Regions from separate parts of the Providencia sp. Marseille-Q8014 genome, predicted to be linked through region 2. Evidence: predicted binding sites of a transcription regulator. Region 2 holds the regulator's gene; the other holds the start of a gene.
What was found. The regulator PurR, encoded in region 2, represses purine synthesis genes. The targets are predictions, from matches to a motif close to CANGCAAACGTTTGCNTG.
Positions count from the first base shown of each region.

Region 1 (7,937 bases), 1.0 Mb from region 2:
CACGTTCATGTTGTATTTATTACCTTATTACAGCTTATTTAAGCATTGTTAGCTGCGGCCATTAATGCTTCTATTTCATCAGGGTCCTTCACCACTAAATCGGTCAAGTTTTCATTACCCGTTTCGGTAATCACAATGTCGTCTTCAATACGAATACCAATACCGCGATATTCTGGTGGTACATCTGCTTCAGGCGCAATATACAGTCCAGGTTCAACCGTCAATACCATTCCAGGTTCTAGAATGCGATCACGGTCAACGCCATAGAATCCAACATCATGAACATCTAACCCCAGCCAGTGGCTTAAACCATGCATAAAGAATGGGAAGTGTGCTTTGTTTTCGATCAATTGATCGACATCGCCATGTAAAATACCCAGCTCCACTAAGCCTTCCACTTTAATTCGAATGATTTTTTGTGTCACTTCATGAATGCTGGTACCTGGGCGATACAATTCTAAAGCGGTATTTAATGCTTTAAGAACGATATTGTAAATCGCTCGTTGTGGTTCAGTAAACTTACCATTTACAGGGAATGTACGGGTGATATCGCCTGCATAGCCATCAAACTCGGCCCCCGCATCAATTAACACCATTTCCCCATCTTTCATTTCACATTCATTTTCGGTGTAATGCAAAATACACGCATTTTCGCCACTACCAACAATCGAATTATACGATGGAAAACGTGCACCATGACGCGTAAATTCATACTCCAACTCGCCACAGAGTTGATATTCATACATGCCCGGCCGACACGTTTTCATTGCACGAATGTGCGCTAATGCGGATATCTCACCAGCCTTACGCATCACGGCAATTTCAGCTTCTGATTTAAATAGACGCATTTCATGTACCAAAGGACGCCAATCAATGATTGTCTGTGGAGCTCGTAAGTTACGACGTCCCCCTTTGCGTAAAATATCGAGCGCGCCGAAAACTAACTTATCCGCATATTCAAATTCGCCTTGTGCATGATAAATGACATCAAGACCATTTAATAACTGATACAGTTGCTCTTCAATTTCATCAAAAGGCAGTGCTTTACTGATCCCTAATTTTTCCGGCGCAGCCTCTTGCCCTAACCGACGACCAAACCAAATTTCTGCGGTCAGGTCGCGAACACGGTTAAAGAGAACGGTGTGGCTGTGTTTTTCATCACTTTTAATTAACAGTAAAACGGCTTCAGGCTCACTAAACCCCGTCAAATAAAGAAAATCACTGTGCTGGCGATACGGGTATTCACAATCCGCGTTGCGTTGAGCGACGGGCGCTGAAAAAATAATAGCGGCACTTGCTGGCTCCATCTGAGCCAATAATGCGTTACGACGAGAAATAAATTCCTGTTTATTCATACCGTTTCTGCCTTATTATCTAGACTGTTGAGTTGAACGTTATACCTTTCTATTTTAAGCATATAGACTCGCCATTCTTCAAGTTGCCTCAGTACTGACACCATACAACGCTTTGAATGACGATGACTTCGCAAACATCCTAAGCTTCTTTCGAGTGTCACCTAGCAACAAGAAATTAGAGTACAACGGCAAGCGCTTAATCTGTATCTGTTTTGCCTTGTAAAGCGCAATTTAGCTCAAATAAGCAAATAGACTTAACAAAGCCAGACAGTATTAATGAAGAATAGGTTTATTATTCGCCGCTGTTTGCACTTTTTTGCCTTCGGTGAAAGAGATATAGCAAAGCTGTACAGCGACTCTGACATACTCCACCACCTCTTCCAACGCCTGTTCAAGCTCTTCTTGGTCTTCATCCTCATCGTAACCAAGCATGCCGATATTACGTAAATCAGTGATCACTTCACTGACTTCTTTTTTATCCGCTAATTTAGGTTGCGCCACACCAATTCCTAGTAAGAAATGATTAACCCAACCCGCTAAAGCATCCGCATGATCAAATACAGACGCATTGTCATCAGGAAAAAGCATAGAAAAAGCAAATTCGCTTTCATCTAACACTTGAAAAGTCGTATCGTAGAGTTCACGTAGCGGTTGAGCAACCGCTTGAGGGAAGGCTAAACCGTCATTAGCCAAATCATGGACTAATGTCTGCCAGCCGCCATCGCGGCTACCACCGCAAATCAGCCCAGTAATTAAGCCATGAATTTCTGCGGCGGTAAGTGCGATAGAATATTGTTGGAGAAGATTGTCCAACGTTTCATAGTTTGGTAAAGATTTTTGTATAGACATCTGAATTCGTCATGTTAGCTAATCATTCATGATATGCTACCATCAAGGATGGTCGCTGTACCAGTAAGCTTTTGAACTGTCTTTTGAATAAAGCAACCAATACTAGTGAAATAACATCTATTACTTTACGCCGAGCATTGTATTTGCGGCGAGTCCTATTCGTATGGAGGTATCATGTCCGCACAACCTGTTGACATTCAAATATTTGGGCGCTCAATGAGAGTCAACTGCCCTGTCGAACAAAAAGAAGCCCTGATTGCATCAGCCCAAGAACTTGAGCAACGCCTTCAAGATCTTAAAGATAGAAGTGGGGTCACCAACACAGAACAGCTTATTTTTATCGTTGCATTGAACGTGTGTCACGAATTAACACAAGAAAAGACAAAAACGCGTGATTATGCATATAATATGGAAGAGAAAATAAAAATGCTGCAACAAACCATTGAGCAAGCATTACATGATCAGGTGAAAATTACTGAGAGGCAGGTTATGCCTATCGGCTAAATTTGCTTAATAATCATACATTAGTATAAAAAAATAAACAAAAATGGGGTTGCTTTTTCAATCCAAACTCATACAATGAAGTACATAGAGTAACGATATGTACTCAAACAAATTTCTCTGAGATGCTCGTCAGTGGGTAAGTCCCCTGAGCCGATATTTCAAAAAAATAGAATGTGGTTATTGCGCTGGTGAGCACGCCTGATTCGCTCAGGAAGCCTAAAGGTTGCTAAACTGCGTTCACCTTGAACCAAGGGTTCAAGGGTTACAGCCTACAACGGCATCTTGGAGACCCTCATTTTTCTGTGACACTTCCCCCTGAGTTTACGTCTAGTACTACCATCTCGCGCTCATTACGCTATACTTCCAACGCTTACTCACAAATTTATCAACCCTTTAATAATAATAGCGTTAATAGCCTCTGAGGTTGCGGATCTTATGGAAGATAAGTTATCAGTCATGCGTCAACAAATTCGCCAATCCGTTCGTCAATTACGCCGACAGTTGACTCCAGAGCAACAACAACTGGCCGCGAAAAAAATCGTACAGCAGACTTTATCTCACCCTAAAATAGCTCAAGCGCAGCACATTGCTTTGTTTCTTTCTTTCGATGGTGAGATCCATACCCAGCCCTTAATCGATGCACTCTGGCAACAGGATAAAAAAGTCTACCTACCTGTATTACACCCCTTTAGCCGTCATCATCTGCTGTTTTTAAACTATGCGCCAACGACGCAATTAATCAAAAATAGATTTAACATCGATGAGCCACCACTCGATGTCACTCAAGTGCTACCTATCAATCAGTTAGATATCATGATGATCCCATTAGTTGCCTTTGATGAACAAGGCCAACGTTTAGGCATGGGGGGTGGCTTTTATGATAGAACCTTAGCTAACTGGCAACAGAAAGGCTTTTACCCCATTGGTTTGGCACACAATTGCCAGCGCGTTCCCTTGCTCCCTGTGGCACATTGGGATATCCCGCTACCTGAAATTATTACGCCCCAAAAAATATGGCACTGGTGATCCAGTGCCATCATGTGTATTCAATCTCGTTGGTTAACGATTAATATAATAATCGTGCACGGATCGTTCCCGGCAATTGTTTCAATTTAACCAAGATATCGTCAGCGTGGTCAGGTTGTTGAGTGATAATATCAATAACAACGTAACCTACGTTTCCTGAAGTACGTAAATACTGACCAACAACGTTGATATTATTTTCAGTAAATACTTGGTTAATGCTATTCATCATACCAGGACGGTTTTCGTGAATATGCAGTAAACGGTTAGTATCTTCTGTATGAACTGGCAGAGAAACTTCAGGGAAGTTCACCGCAGAAAGCGTCGAGCCATTGTCTGAATATTTCGCTAATTTACTTGCGACTTCTAGCCCAATATTTTCTTGCGCTTCTTCCGTTGAACCACCGATATGCGGAGTCAAAATCACATTATCAAATTTGATTAGCTCACTAATGAAGGGATCATTCGGGTCATTATTAGCAGCAGGCTCAGTCGGGAAGACATCGACAGCGGCACCCGATAAATGTTTACTCTCAAGGGCATCGGCTAAAGCAGGAATATCAACGACTGTTCCGCGTGAAGCGTTAATGAAAATAGCCCCTGGCTTCATCAATTCAAACTGCTCTTTTGCAAACATATTCTTGGTGCTCACTGTTTCAGGCACATGCAAGCTGACCACATCACTCATGTTCAATAGCTCAGCCATTGAGCGCACCTGTGTCGCGTTACCAAGAGGCAGTTTATTTTCGATATCATAAAAATAAACATCCATACCAATGCCTTCAGCCAATATACCTAGCTGAGTACCGATATGACCATAACCCACAATCCCTAGACGCTTACCGCGCGCTTCAAAACAACCTTTAGCTTGTTTTTCCCAAATACCGCGGTGCGCTTTCATGTTCGCTTCAGGTATGCGACGTAACAATAACAGTAATTGACCAAGCACCATCTCAGCGACAGAACGGGTATTTGAGAACGGTGCATTAAAAACTGGGATACCGCGTTTAGCCGCAGCATCTAAATCCACTTGGTTTGTACCGATACAAAAACAACCAACAGCAACCAATTTTTCAGCTGCTGCAAAAATATCTTCAGTCAGATGAGTACGGGAACGAATACCAACAAAACGCGCATCTTTAATTGCTTCTTTTAATTCTTCGTCCGACAACGCACTTTTGTGATATTCAATGTTGGTATAACCTGCTGCTTTTAAATTATCAACCGCGCTTTGGTGAACCCCTTCCAATAGTAAAAATTTAATTTTGTCTTTTTCCAAAGATACTTTGACCATTTACCCTACCCTATCATGCTTAAGATTTGTAACAGATGAACTGACCGTGTACCAACATAGCAAAAAACGGCACAGTATCAATACAATCGTTTGCCTAGTCCCTCTCACTAAACGCGATGAAAAAGAAGTAATATGGTAGAAAATCAGGGTGAGTAACACAAAATAAGGATTTTGCCTGCACTATAAGCATTAGTGTGAGATATATCACCAAAATAATCATAAATAAAAATTAGTGAAATTTTTTACGGGTCAGTGATACCGCTAAAATAGATAACAAAAATCCATGCCACATAAAAAATAAGCCAACCACATAATGGCTGGCTTATCTGATTGACGGCTAGGTAAGGCGATGACAATCAAATCATGATTGTCATGCTAATTTATTTAATGGTTTTAACACCGGCAGACGTTCCCATTAAAACAACATCAGCACCGCGATTTGCAAATAGGCCTACCGTTACAACGCCTGCTATCCCATTGATTTTATTTTCAAGAGCAACGGGGTCAACAATGCTAAGGTTGTGAACATCTAAAATAACATTACCATTATCTGTCACAACATTTTGACGATATTCAGGTGTTCCACCTAACTTAACAAGCTCTCTCGCAACATAGCTACGCGCCATCGGGATCACTTCAACAGGCAGTGGAAATTTGCCCAATACATCCACTTGTTTTGACTCATCAACAATACAAACAAATGTTTTAGAAATAGCTGCAACGATTTTTTCACGTGTTAAAGCCGCTCCACCACCTTTGATCATATTCATATGATGGTCAATTTCATCTGCACCATCAACATAAACATCCAGTGAGTCGACATCATTACAGTCAAGTACAGGGATACCTAATGATTTAAGCTTAGCGGTTGATGCTTCAGAACTTGATACCGCGCCTTCAATTTGGCCTTTCATGGTCGCCAGTGCATCAATAAAATGAGAAGCAGTAGAGCCTGTGCCAACCCCCACGATCGTACCCGGTTTTACGTATTCTAATGCTGCCCAACCTACTGCTTTTTTTAGTTCGTCCTGAGTCATGCCCATGCCTTCTATTATTTTTCACAAGTAAATAAAGTTTGTTGAATAAGCCTATTATATAACGGACCCTTAACAAGGTCAGCTTTGTTCGTTGTATTCTGTGATTCACACATTGTCATCAATATTACAGGAGTTCTGAAATAAAATATGGCATAGTGAGTAGTAGAATAACAACAAGGAGAATACCCCCTAATGAAGCGCCCTGATTACCGCGCGTTGCAAGCACTGGATGCTGTCATTCGTGAAAGAGGATTTGAGAGAGCGGCTCAAAAACTGTGTATTACACAATCTGCGGTTTCACAGCGGATCAAACAATTAGAAAATCTATTTGGTCAACCGCTACTCGTTCGAACAGTTCCGCCACATCCCACAGAGCAAGGGCAAAAGCTATTAGCCTTACTCCATCAGGTAGAATTACTCGAAGAACAGTGGCTAGGTGACGAAAATGGGGGTTCAACGCCACTATTACTTTCACTTGCGGTCAACGCCGACAGTTTGGCCACATGGCTATTACCAGCCCTGAATCCTGTTTTAGGTAACACCCCCATTCGCTTAAACATTCAAGTGGAAGATGAGACGCGCACACAAGAGCGTTTGAGACGAGGTGAAGTCGTGGGTGCTATCAGTATCCAACCTCAAGCACTACCGGGCTGTTTAGTTGATAAGCTAGGTGCTTTAGATTATATCTTTGTTGCCTCTCCCGATTTTGCTAGCAAATACTTCCCTGAAGGGGTCACACGTTCATCATTGCTTAAAGCACCAGCCGTTGCATTCGACCACCTTGATGACATGCACCAAGCTTTTGTTCAGCAGAATTTTGGCTTATCACCCGGTAGTGTGCCCTGTCATATAGTGAACTCATCAGAGGCATTCGTACAATTAGCAAAACAGGGCTCTACTTGCTGTATGATCCCACATTTGCAAATTGCCGATGAATTAAAAAATGGTGAACTGATAGATTTAACACCGGGCCTATGTCAGCGCCGGATGCTCTATTGGCATCGTTTTGCGCCTGAGAGCCGCACGATGAAGAAAGTCACTGACGCCCTGCTCAAAACAGGACGTCAAATGTTAAAACAAGAAGATGAACTTTAGCGTTTTAATTCAAAAACCACATCAACTTGGTCATTAAAATCAATACTCTGCTGCTCATAGGTTTCATTCACATCTCTCTCTGGGGCAGCAGAGAGTGCCATTTTACCTCTGTAATTCATCACTGGTGCAGGATATGGTACCGCATCTGGCGCTCGATAATTTACGCTATATACAGGCCCTAATTGAACATTGAAGCCTTTCGCTAACGCATTCGCTTGTTCAATCGCATTTTTAATGGCTTTTTCACGTGCTTCATCGCGATATTGTTGAGGGTTATTAACACCGAACTGTACCGCATTAATTTCATTAAGGCCCGCTTTTAACGCGCCATCAAGAAGTGTATTTAATTGATCAAGTTTCGTCACTTTCACTTCAACAGAGCGAACTGCGGTGTAACCGACAATCGATGACTTTTGCGAATCTTTATCATATTCATATTTAGGCTGAGTGCGCACATTCGCGGCATTGATATCTTTTTTCTCGATACCATTTTGTTTTAAAAATTCAAAATACTCAGCGACACGCTTATCAACACCAGCCTTCGCTGCCGCGGCATCCTTTTCGGTCACTTCAACATTGATATTTAATGTGGCCATATCGGGTGCCGCTTTAATTACCGCATTACCTGATGTTGTAATATGTGGCCCTTCAGGAAGCGGATTAGCTTGTGCAATAGCTGGAACCGCAACACCAGCCATCATGGCCGCAAGAACTAGAGACTTTAACTTCACAGGACCTCCTAATAAATAATAATAAGAAAGTTGTAGTGACACATTATCT
Region 1 is NZ_CBCOPT010000001.1:1,499,098-1,507,034, reverse strand. It holds gene ubiH (2-octaprenyl-6-methoxyphenyl hydroxylase) at 1-9, opposite strand, end outside; gene pepP (Xaa-Pro aminopeptidase) at 39-1,355, opposite strand; gene ACWPW6_RS06500 (YecA/YgfB family protein) at 1,629-2,204, opposite strand; gene zapA (cell division protein ZapA) at 2,379-2,708, shown strand; RNA gene ssrS (6S RNA) at 2,820-3,001, shown strand; gene ACWPW6_RS06485 (5-formyltetrahydrofolate cyclo-ligase) at 3,144-3,734, shown strand; gene serA (phosphoglycerate dehydrogenase) at 3,775-5,025, opposite strand; gene rpiA (ribose-5-phosphate isomerase RpiA) at 5,406-6,062, opposite strand; gene ACWPW6_RS06470 (LysR family transcriptional regulator ArgP) at 6,255-7,157, shown strand; gene ACWPW6_RS06465 (oxidative stress defense protein) at 7,154-7,888, opposite strand.
Region 1: serA (phosphoglycerate dehydrogenase) is a predicted target of PurR. The motif match lies at 5,105-5,122, and genes of this name have one in related genera.

Region 2 (7,937 bases):
TTTTAGATTTACTCGGCGTTCTTAACTAAGCAGATACTTACTCCGCACGAGTCTCATCCGCAGAGCGATACTTATCAGCAGTTTCTTTAATCAGTGACTGGAGTTCACCGCGCTGATACATTTCCATGATGATATCGCAACCGCCTACTAGCTCACCATCAACCCATAATTGTGGGAAAGTTGGCCAATTAGCGTATTTTGGTAGTTCTGCACGAATATCTGGATTTTGCAGAATATCGACATAAGCGAAACGTTCACCACAAGCAGATAAAGCTTGAACTGCCTGAGCAGAAAAACCACAGCTAGGGAGCTTAGGAGAGCCTTTCATGTACAGAAGGATTGGGTTTTCTTTAATTTGGCGCTCGATTCTTTCAATTGTCGTCATTTTTACTTCCTTAGAACATGGGTGCTGATTTGCAGTCAGTCGCCATCGTCAGCCATTTTCTCAACGATGGCGACTAAGCTAGAATATTTGACCGGAATGTTAAAACGTGATTGTTTCATACAATATGCCAGTTTTACAGGGGTATTACTATAGCACTCCAAGCTGGAAAAAGGGATTTTTTCTAGAATCCCGTTTTAAGTTACACGAACTTCCTTCAGCAAGGCAGAAAAGCGCGATCTTAAACTCTATTGATTAAGATAATTATCTCTATGATTTTAAGGTGTTTTTGTTGAAAAAATTTGGTAATATATGACGCAGAATATCCATGCCTATAACTCGGCAAGCATCTCATGCTATTATTAATCTATTAAAGAATAAGCAAGACCGCATGAACGTTCGGTTCGTGTATAACTCATAGCAAGATATACGTATTAAATTATTTGCTCACTTTTATGAGCACCACACCCATATGTGTTGTTTTAAACGCAAACAAGGAGTACGCAATGTCATTTGAACTTCCCGCTCTACCTTATGCTAAAAATGCGCTAGAACCTTATATCTCGGAAGAAACCTTAGAGTATCACTATGGTAAACACCATAATACCTATGTTGTTAATCTCAACAATTTAGTCAAAGGTACGGCTTTCGAAGGTAAATCACTGGAAGAGATCATCAAGACTTCAGATGCGGGTATTTTTAATAACGCCGCACAGGTTTGGAACCATACTTTTTACTGGCACTGCTTAGCACCAAATGCGGGTGGAGAACCAACCGGTAAAGTTGCTGAAGCCATTAATAAAGCTTTTGGTTCTTTCGCTGAATTCAAACAACAGTTCACAGATGCTGCGATTAAAAATTTCGGTGCCGGTTGGACTTGGCTGGTTCAAAAAACCGATGGCAGCTTAGCTATTGTGAATACATCAAATGCGGCAACCCCTATCTCTGGTGATGATAAACCTATCCTCACTGTCGATATTTGGGAACACGCTTATTACATTGATTACCGTAATGCGCGCCCTAAATACCTAGAGAACTTCTGGGCCTTAGTCAACTGGAAATTCGTTGAAGAAAACCTCGCTTAATCATTTTCTTTAGAGAATAGCTAAAGGGCGAGTCAATACTCGCCCTTCTTAATTTCACCTTTAATTAAACAGTAAAATTAAAAAATATGTACTGCAAAAGCAATGATCACAGCCAAAGAACCTAACGCTGCTAATAGTCCAAATTTAAAATCTGTATCCATGAGTCCCTCTCATCATAACGAACAGTTAACCAGCAAAATAACCATAACTTATACATGGTTAAATAAGTATGACATGACGATTTATAAAAACCAGTGTCTATATCACAGGTTATAACATCAATTATTTCTTTTGTTTTTGCGCTAGATCAGACAAAATCGATAACTAATCGCTAAATTATTGCCAGTTAAGGCACTATGCCTCAATATGTAGGTAATATTAGGTAATTTTTTAATAAGAATTCATAACAAGACCGATTATTGGTCAGGAGTTTTTTTTTCCCATGGCAACGATTAAAGATGTGGCGAAGCGCGCTGGCGTCTCCACCACAACCGTATCCCATGTAATAAACAAAACGCGCTTCGTAGCTGATGATACTAAAGCGGCTGTTTGGGCTGCGATAAAAGAACTCAACTATTCACCGAGTGCTGTTGCTCGTAGTTTGAAAGTTAATCATACAAAATCAATTGGCCTACTCGCGACATCAAGTGAGGCGCCTTATTTTGCTGAAGTGATTGAGTCAGTCGAGAATAGTTGCTATGAGAAAGGTTATACCCTTATTTTATGTAACTCTCATAATAACTTAGGTAAGCAACAAGCTTACTTACAAATGCTTGCGCAAAAGCGTGTTGATGGGCTACTCGTCATGTGTTCTGAATATCCCGATAAACTAATCCATATGCTGGAAGATTATCGCAATATTCCTATGGTCGTCATGGACTGGGGCACTTCCCGTGGTGATTTTACCGACAGTATCATTGATAACTCTTTTCATGGCGGTTACCTCGCAGGTCGTTATTTAATTGATCGTGGTCACCGTGACATCGGCGTGATCCCTGGCTCTTTAGAACGCAACACCGGTATTGGTCGACTGACGGGTTTTAAAAAAGCCATGGAAGAAGCGAAAGTGACTTTACGTGATGAATGGATCGTGCAAGGCGACTTTGAACCAGAATCTGGTTATAAAGCAATGATGCAGATCTTAAGCAATAAGCAAAAACCTACTGCCGTGTTCTGTGGCGGTGACATTATGGCGATGGGCGCAATTTGCGCTGCGGATGAGATGGGATTGCGTGTTCCTCAAGACATTTCTATCATTGGCTATGATAATGTGCGCAATGCGCGTTATTTTACTCCCGCGTTGACGACTATCCACCAGCCTAAAGAGCGTCTAGGCCAGATGGCATTCGCTATGCTGCTTGATCGTATTGTGAACAAGCGCGAAGATGCACAAACGATTGAAGTCCATCCTCGCCTAGTTGAGCGTCGTTCTGTTGCTGACGGACCATTTATTGACTACCGTCGTTAATTAAGGCGCTAACCATTCGGCGTTGAGTGTTTCACTATCCCCAAGATATTCAAGTAACCAACTCAACGCCGGTGATGTATTCTTTTCCACCCACGTTAAACAGCAAGGACTCGGAGGGAATGGCTGAGATAGCTGCAATTGGGCTAATTTCCCCTCATCACAAAAGGGCTTTGCTCGGTGCTCAGGTACCATGCCAACACATAAGCCATTAACAAGACATGTCATACCATTTTCCCAAAAAGGCACCACTAAACGCCGCTGATTATCTAATGCCCATGTATCTCTTTTCGGCAAGTTACGTGAGGTATCTTCAAGGCATAAACTTGGGTATTCGCGCATTTGATCGTCTGTCAATTTTCCTTTTAGCTGTGCCAGAGGATGGTTTGGACTGGCCACACAACGCCATGACATAAACCCCATATCACGAAAACTATAACGCTCTCCGATGGGTGAAGCGCGCGTCGCACCAATCGCAACATCAACACGCCCATCGGCGAGTGCATCCCATACGCCGTTAAACACTTCAGGATGAATATATAATTCGATATCAGGAAAATGACGATAGAAATCTAAGATCAGTTGCTCTGTTCGCTGAGGTTTGACAATACAATCTACCGCGATACTAAACTGCCCTCGCCAACCATTTGCTGCCTGTTGACATTGGTGACGCGTTTGTATCATTTTTTTGATAACGGAGCGACTTTGCTTGATGAAAATCTCCCCTGCCTCAGTTAAGGCAACATCGCGGTGACGACGTTCAAAGATAGGTACAGCAAGCCATTCCTCTACTTGCTTAACCGTATAGCTAATTGCAGAAGGAACACGATGCAGTTCTTCCGCAGCGCCACTAAAACTTCCCGTTCTTGCAACGGCATCAATAACTTCTAGAGCATGAGCTGACCACATAATGATACCCTTCAAAAATTTTGATAGCAGATTCCAAATATTACCGTTTCACAATGTAAAAATACAACCTATAAAATAGAGTCTCTGTTAACAATTATGTAAATTCTGGATAAGTAAGCTTCCATGACAAATTCTGCGACAAAAAACTCCCCAGGCTTTATGCTTTACCTTGCTGGTTTGAGTATGCTTGGTTTTTTAGCCATCGATATGTACCTGCCTGCATTTGGTTCAATGCAAACGGCATTAAACACTTCTGAAGGTGCGATTAGTGCTTCTTTGAGCATTTTCTTAGCTGGTTTTGCCTTTGCACAACTTTTGTGGGGGCCATTATCTGACAAACTGGGACGCAAACCGATATTGATCGCAGGTTTATCGTTATTCATTGTGAGCTGTTTAGGCATTTTATGGGTAACGGATGCGACTCAACTCCTTATTTTGCGTTTTTTACAGGCGGTTGGCGTCTGTAGTGCGGCTGTGCTCTGGCAAGCTCTGGTCATTGACCGCTATGATGCTGCGAGCACTCAAAAAGTCTTTGCTTCGATTATGCCTTTAGTGGCTCTTTCTCCGGCTTTAGCACCGTTATTAGGTGCATGGGTTCTTGAACATTATAATTGGGAAATTATTTTTATTGTCTTAATGGCTGTTGGTATTTTATTGTTAATTCCAACCCTGTTATTGAAAAAGAATCCTTCAAAAGACATGACGGTGGATTCCCATGACCAAGAATCTATTTCGTTTTTAAAACTACTGGGTTCACGTATCTATAGTGGTAACGTGTTAGTCTACGCTTCATGTAGTGCGGGTTTTTTTGCTTGGTTAACAGGTTCACCATTTATTTTAAGAAATATGGGTTTTAACCCTGCTGATATTGGTTTGAGCTACATCCCACAAACGCTAGCATTTATTATTGGTGGCTATGGCTGCCGTTTTCTATTAATCAAAATTCGTGCTGAAGTATTATTTCCATTACTGTTGGTCGGTTATGCGGTGAGCATGTCGATACTCTTTTTGATGGCGATATACACAACACCGAGCCTCACCATGATCTTAATTCCATTCTGTTTTATGGCAGCAATGAATGGGGCGTCTTATCCAATCGCGGTGTCAAAAGCACTCAATACCTATCCACAGGCTAGCGGTAAAGCCGCTGCATTACAAAATGCTTTGCAACTTGGTTTATGTTTTTTAGCCAGTTTATTGGTTTCAGCGTTACCTTTCGATCCTTTATTATCGACAACCGGTGTCATGGCGGTGACCATCATACCGATGGTTATTGGTTATTTTATGCAATATACAAAAGATTGCACCAAACAGACTAATGAAAGAACAAGTTATCAGAATTAACAACCTGTTAACTCATCAGCCACTGCTTTGTCGTGGCTGATTTCCTCAAAAAACCCTCTTCCGACCATCTTTCTATGATTATCCACACCTTATCTGATACTCTAATTCAGTGTTATCGCTTAAAATTCTCCTTTTTTACCAAAAGTGACATTTTTCGCCATTGTTAAATAAAATTATCACTTCTATACTCGGATAATACTTAGTCCGAAGTGATTTTTGAGTTAATACGATATTCATGGTTTAAACTCAGGGCGCGACGGTATAAATGCGTTCCTGTCTTTGTGAAGCAATTCTTCGCAATCCTACACCTTCAGCAAGCTGAAATTCTATCTCAAAAACCTTCATCTCAAGTTGGAGAGCATATGAGCACTTGTGTAGATGAAACCAAAACTAAAGTTTCTAATTGGCAAAGAATCGCAGAATCTTTATTAAATCAAGCTGGAATTGAAATAAACGGCTCTAGACCGTTCGACATCCAAATACATAATACTGATTTTTATAAAAGGGTTCTGCAAAAAGGTTCTCTCGGTCTAGGCGAGAGTTACATGGACGGTTGGTGGGACTGTGAACGCTTGGATATCTTTTTTTATAAAGTTTTAAAAGCCAAGCTTGATACAAAGCTGCCAAATAACCTCACAGATATCATGAAAATCGCCATGGCGCGCCTACGAAATTTGCAAACAGAGAAACGCTCTTGGATTGTTGGGGAAGAACATTATGATTTGGGAAATGATCTTTTTACCCTAATGCTAGATCCTTATATGCAATATTCTTGTGGCTATTGGAATCATGCAACGACACTTGAGCAAGCACAAGAAAATAAATTAGATTTAATCTGTCGCAAATTGCAAATTGAGCCGGGTATGCGTCTGTTAGATATTGGATGCGGATGGGGTGGCCTAAGTGCTTATGCTGCACGCCATTATGGCGCATCTGTTACCGGTGTTACCATTTCTAAAGAACAACAAAAATTGGCTCAAGAACGTTGCGCTGGCCTAGATGTTAATATTATCTTGCAAGACTATCGCGAACTAAATGATAAATTCGATCGTATCGTTTCTGTCGGTATGTTCGAACATGTTGGACCTAAAAATTATGCAACCTATTTTGATGTAGCACGCCGCAATATTAAAGACGATGGCTTATTTTTGTTACATACCATTGGCTCTAATAAAAATAAGGTAAATGTCGACTCATGGATCGGTAAATATATATTCCCCAATGGCGTACTTCCTTCCATTCAAAATATAGGTCAATCCAGTGAAGGAAAATTTGTCATGGAAGATTGGCATAATTTTGGTGCTGATTATGACAAAACGCTCATGGCTTGGTATGAGCGCTTTTTAAATAGCTGGCCTGAATTAAGCGAGAATTATACGCCTCGCTTTAAACGTATGTTTAGCTATTATTTAAATTCCTGTGCTGGTGCTTTTCGAGCCAGAGATATTCAGCTATGGCAAATTCTCTGGAGCCCCAATGGGGTCAGCGGCGGAATGAGAGTACCACGTTAATTAACCAAGCGAGTATTCTTTAAAACCGTCGTTAAGGCTCTATTATTGAGAAAAAATCTCTTGATAGAGCCTTAATTTCGTCGTGAGTATTAATTTATTAGTCTTTCGACTAAAAAACGTTATTATATGTTATCTTAATAACTCTTTACGTATAGACTATGCTCAAACAGTATTATCCACCAGCTGAATTGAATGGTTTTATTAGCTCCATCTTAATTTTTAAAAAATTTACTAAACCCATTAAAATTTTTCCTGGTACTGGCGCTGAGATTTGGATTTCCACCAAAGAGTTACATTTATCAACAGCACACCAACAACAAGTTAGCCAATATCAACTTGTCATTCCCCGAGTCGAGACATTTACAGCAAAACCGAATCAAGGAAAATTAATTATATTACGTGTGCGTCATGATGCGGTGCGTTTTTTACTGCCTCAACGTACCTTAGCTTATACGGATAATCCCACCTCGCTTGAGAGCATATGGTCAGAACCTTGGTATCAAAACTTAATCAATGCTTCTTTTAAAGAGCTATTAGAATGTTTTACTGTGACTAAGGCCTCAAAACAGCATCAATTAGTCGATGATATATTGGCTATTCTCTATCGCCATCCAAACAAAAAGATTAACGATATTGCCGATGAAATGGGATATAGTGCACGTTTTATCCAAAAAGAATTTGTCAAAGAATATGGGATCACGCCTAAAAGATATCAGATAAATTGCCGTTTAGAACAATTACTTAAAAGCATGCTTCACGAGCAAGATACCTATCGTTGGCTGGAAACAGGCTATTATGATCAGTCTCACTTTTACCGTGATTTTAAGCGTTATTTTACCATGACCCCGTCCGCCTTCTTAAAGTCCAGCTATTCGTTTTTTTACAATACAAAAGCCAAGTACCCTTTAAGATAGTTCTCAATACACATTAAGGAGAACGGAATGAGTATTGTTGTATATGCACAAATCACGACGGAAAATAAGGATGGGTATTTAACCAAGGATATTATCAAAAATTTAGCTAAATTAAGTCGACGTGAACAAGGGTGTATCAAATACGACCTCTTCACTAAAGATGATGGCTACATTGTTTTTGAAGAATGGGAAAGTGCTGATGCTCTTGAGATGCATAAAAAATCAGCGCATTTTAAACTGTTGGTTGAAGCTATTGAACGTGATAATGCAAGCATCTCGATTAATTTTAGTGAAAATTATCAATGCAAAGATTAATTAAGTAAGTTA
Region 2 is NZ_CBCOPT010000001.1:2,515,266-2,523,202, forward strand. It holds gene ACWPW6_RS11045 (Grx4 family monothiol glutaredoxin) at 38-385, opposite strand; gene sodB (superoxide dismutase [Fe]) at 889-1,467, shown strand; gene cydH (cytochrome bd-I oxidase subunit CydH) at 1,545-1,628, opposite strand; gene purR (HTH-type transcriptional repressor PurR) at 1,910-2,935, shown strand; gene punR (DNA-binding transcriptional activator PunR) at 2,936-3,841, opposite strand; gene punC (purine nucleoside transporter PunC) at 3,965-5,185, shown strand; gene cfa (cyclopropane fatty acyl phospholipid synthase) at 5,548-6,696, shown strand; gene ACWPW6_RS11080 (helix-turn-helix transcriptional regulator) at 6,855-7,610, shown strand; gene ACWPW6_RS11085 (putative quinol monooxygenase) at 7,638-7,925, shown strand.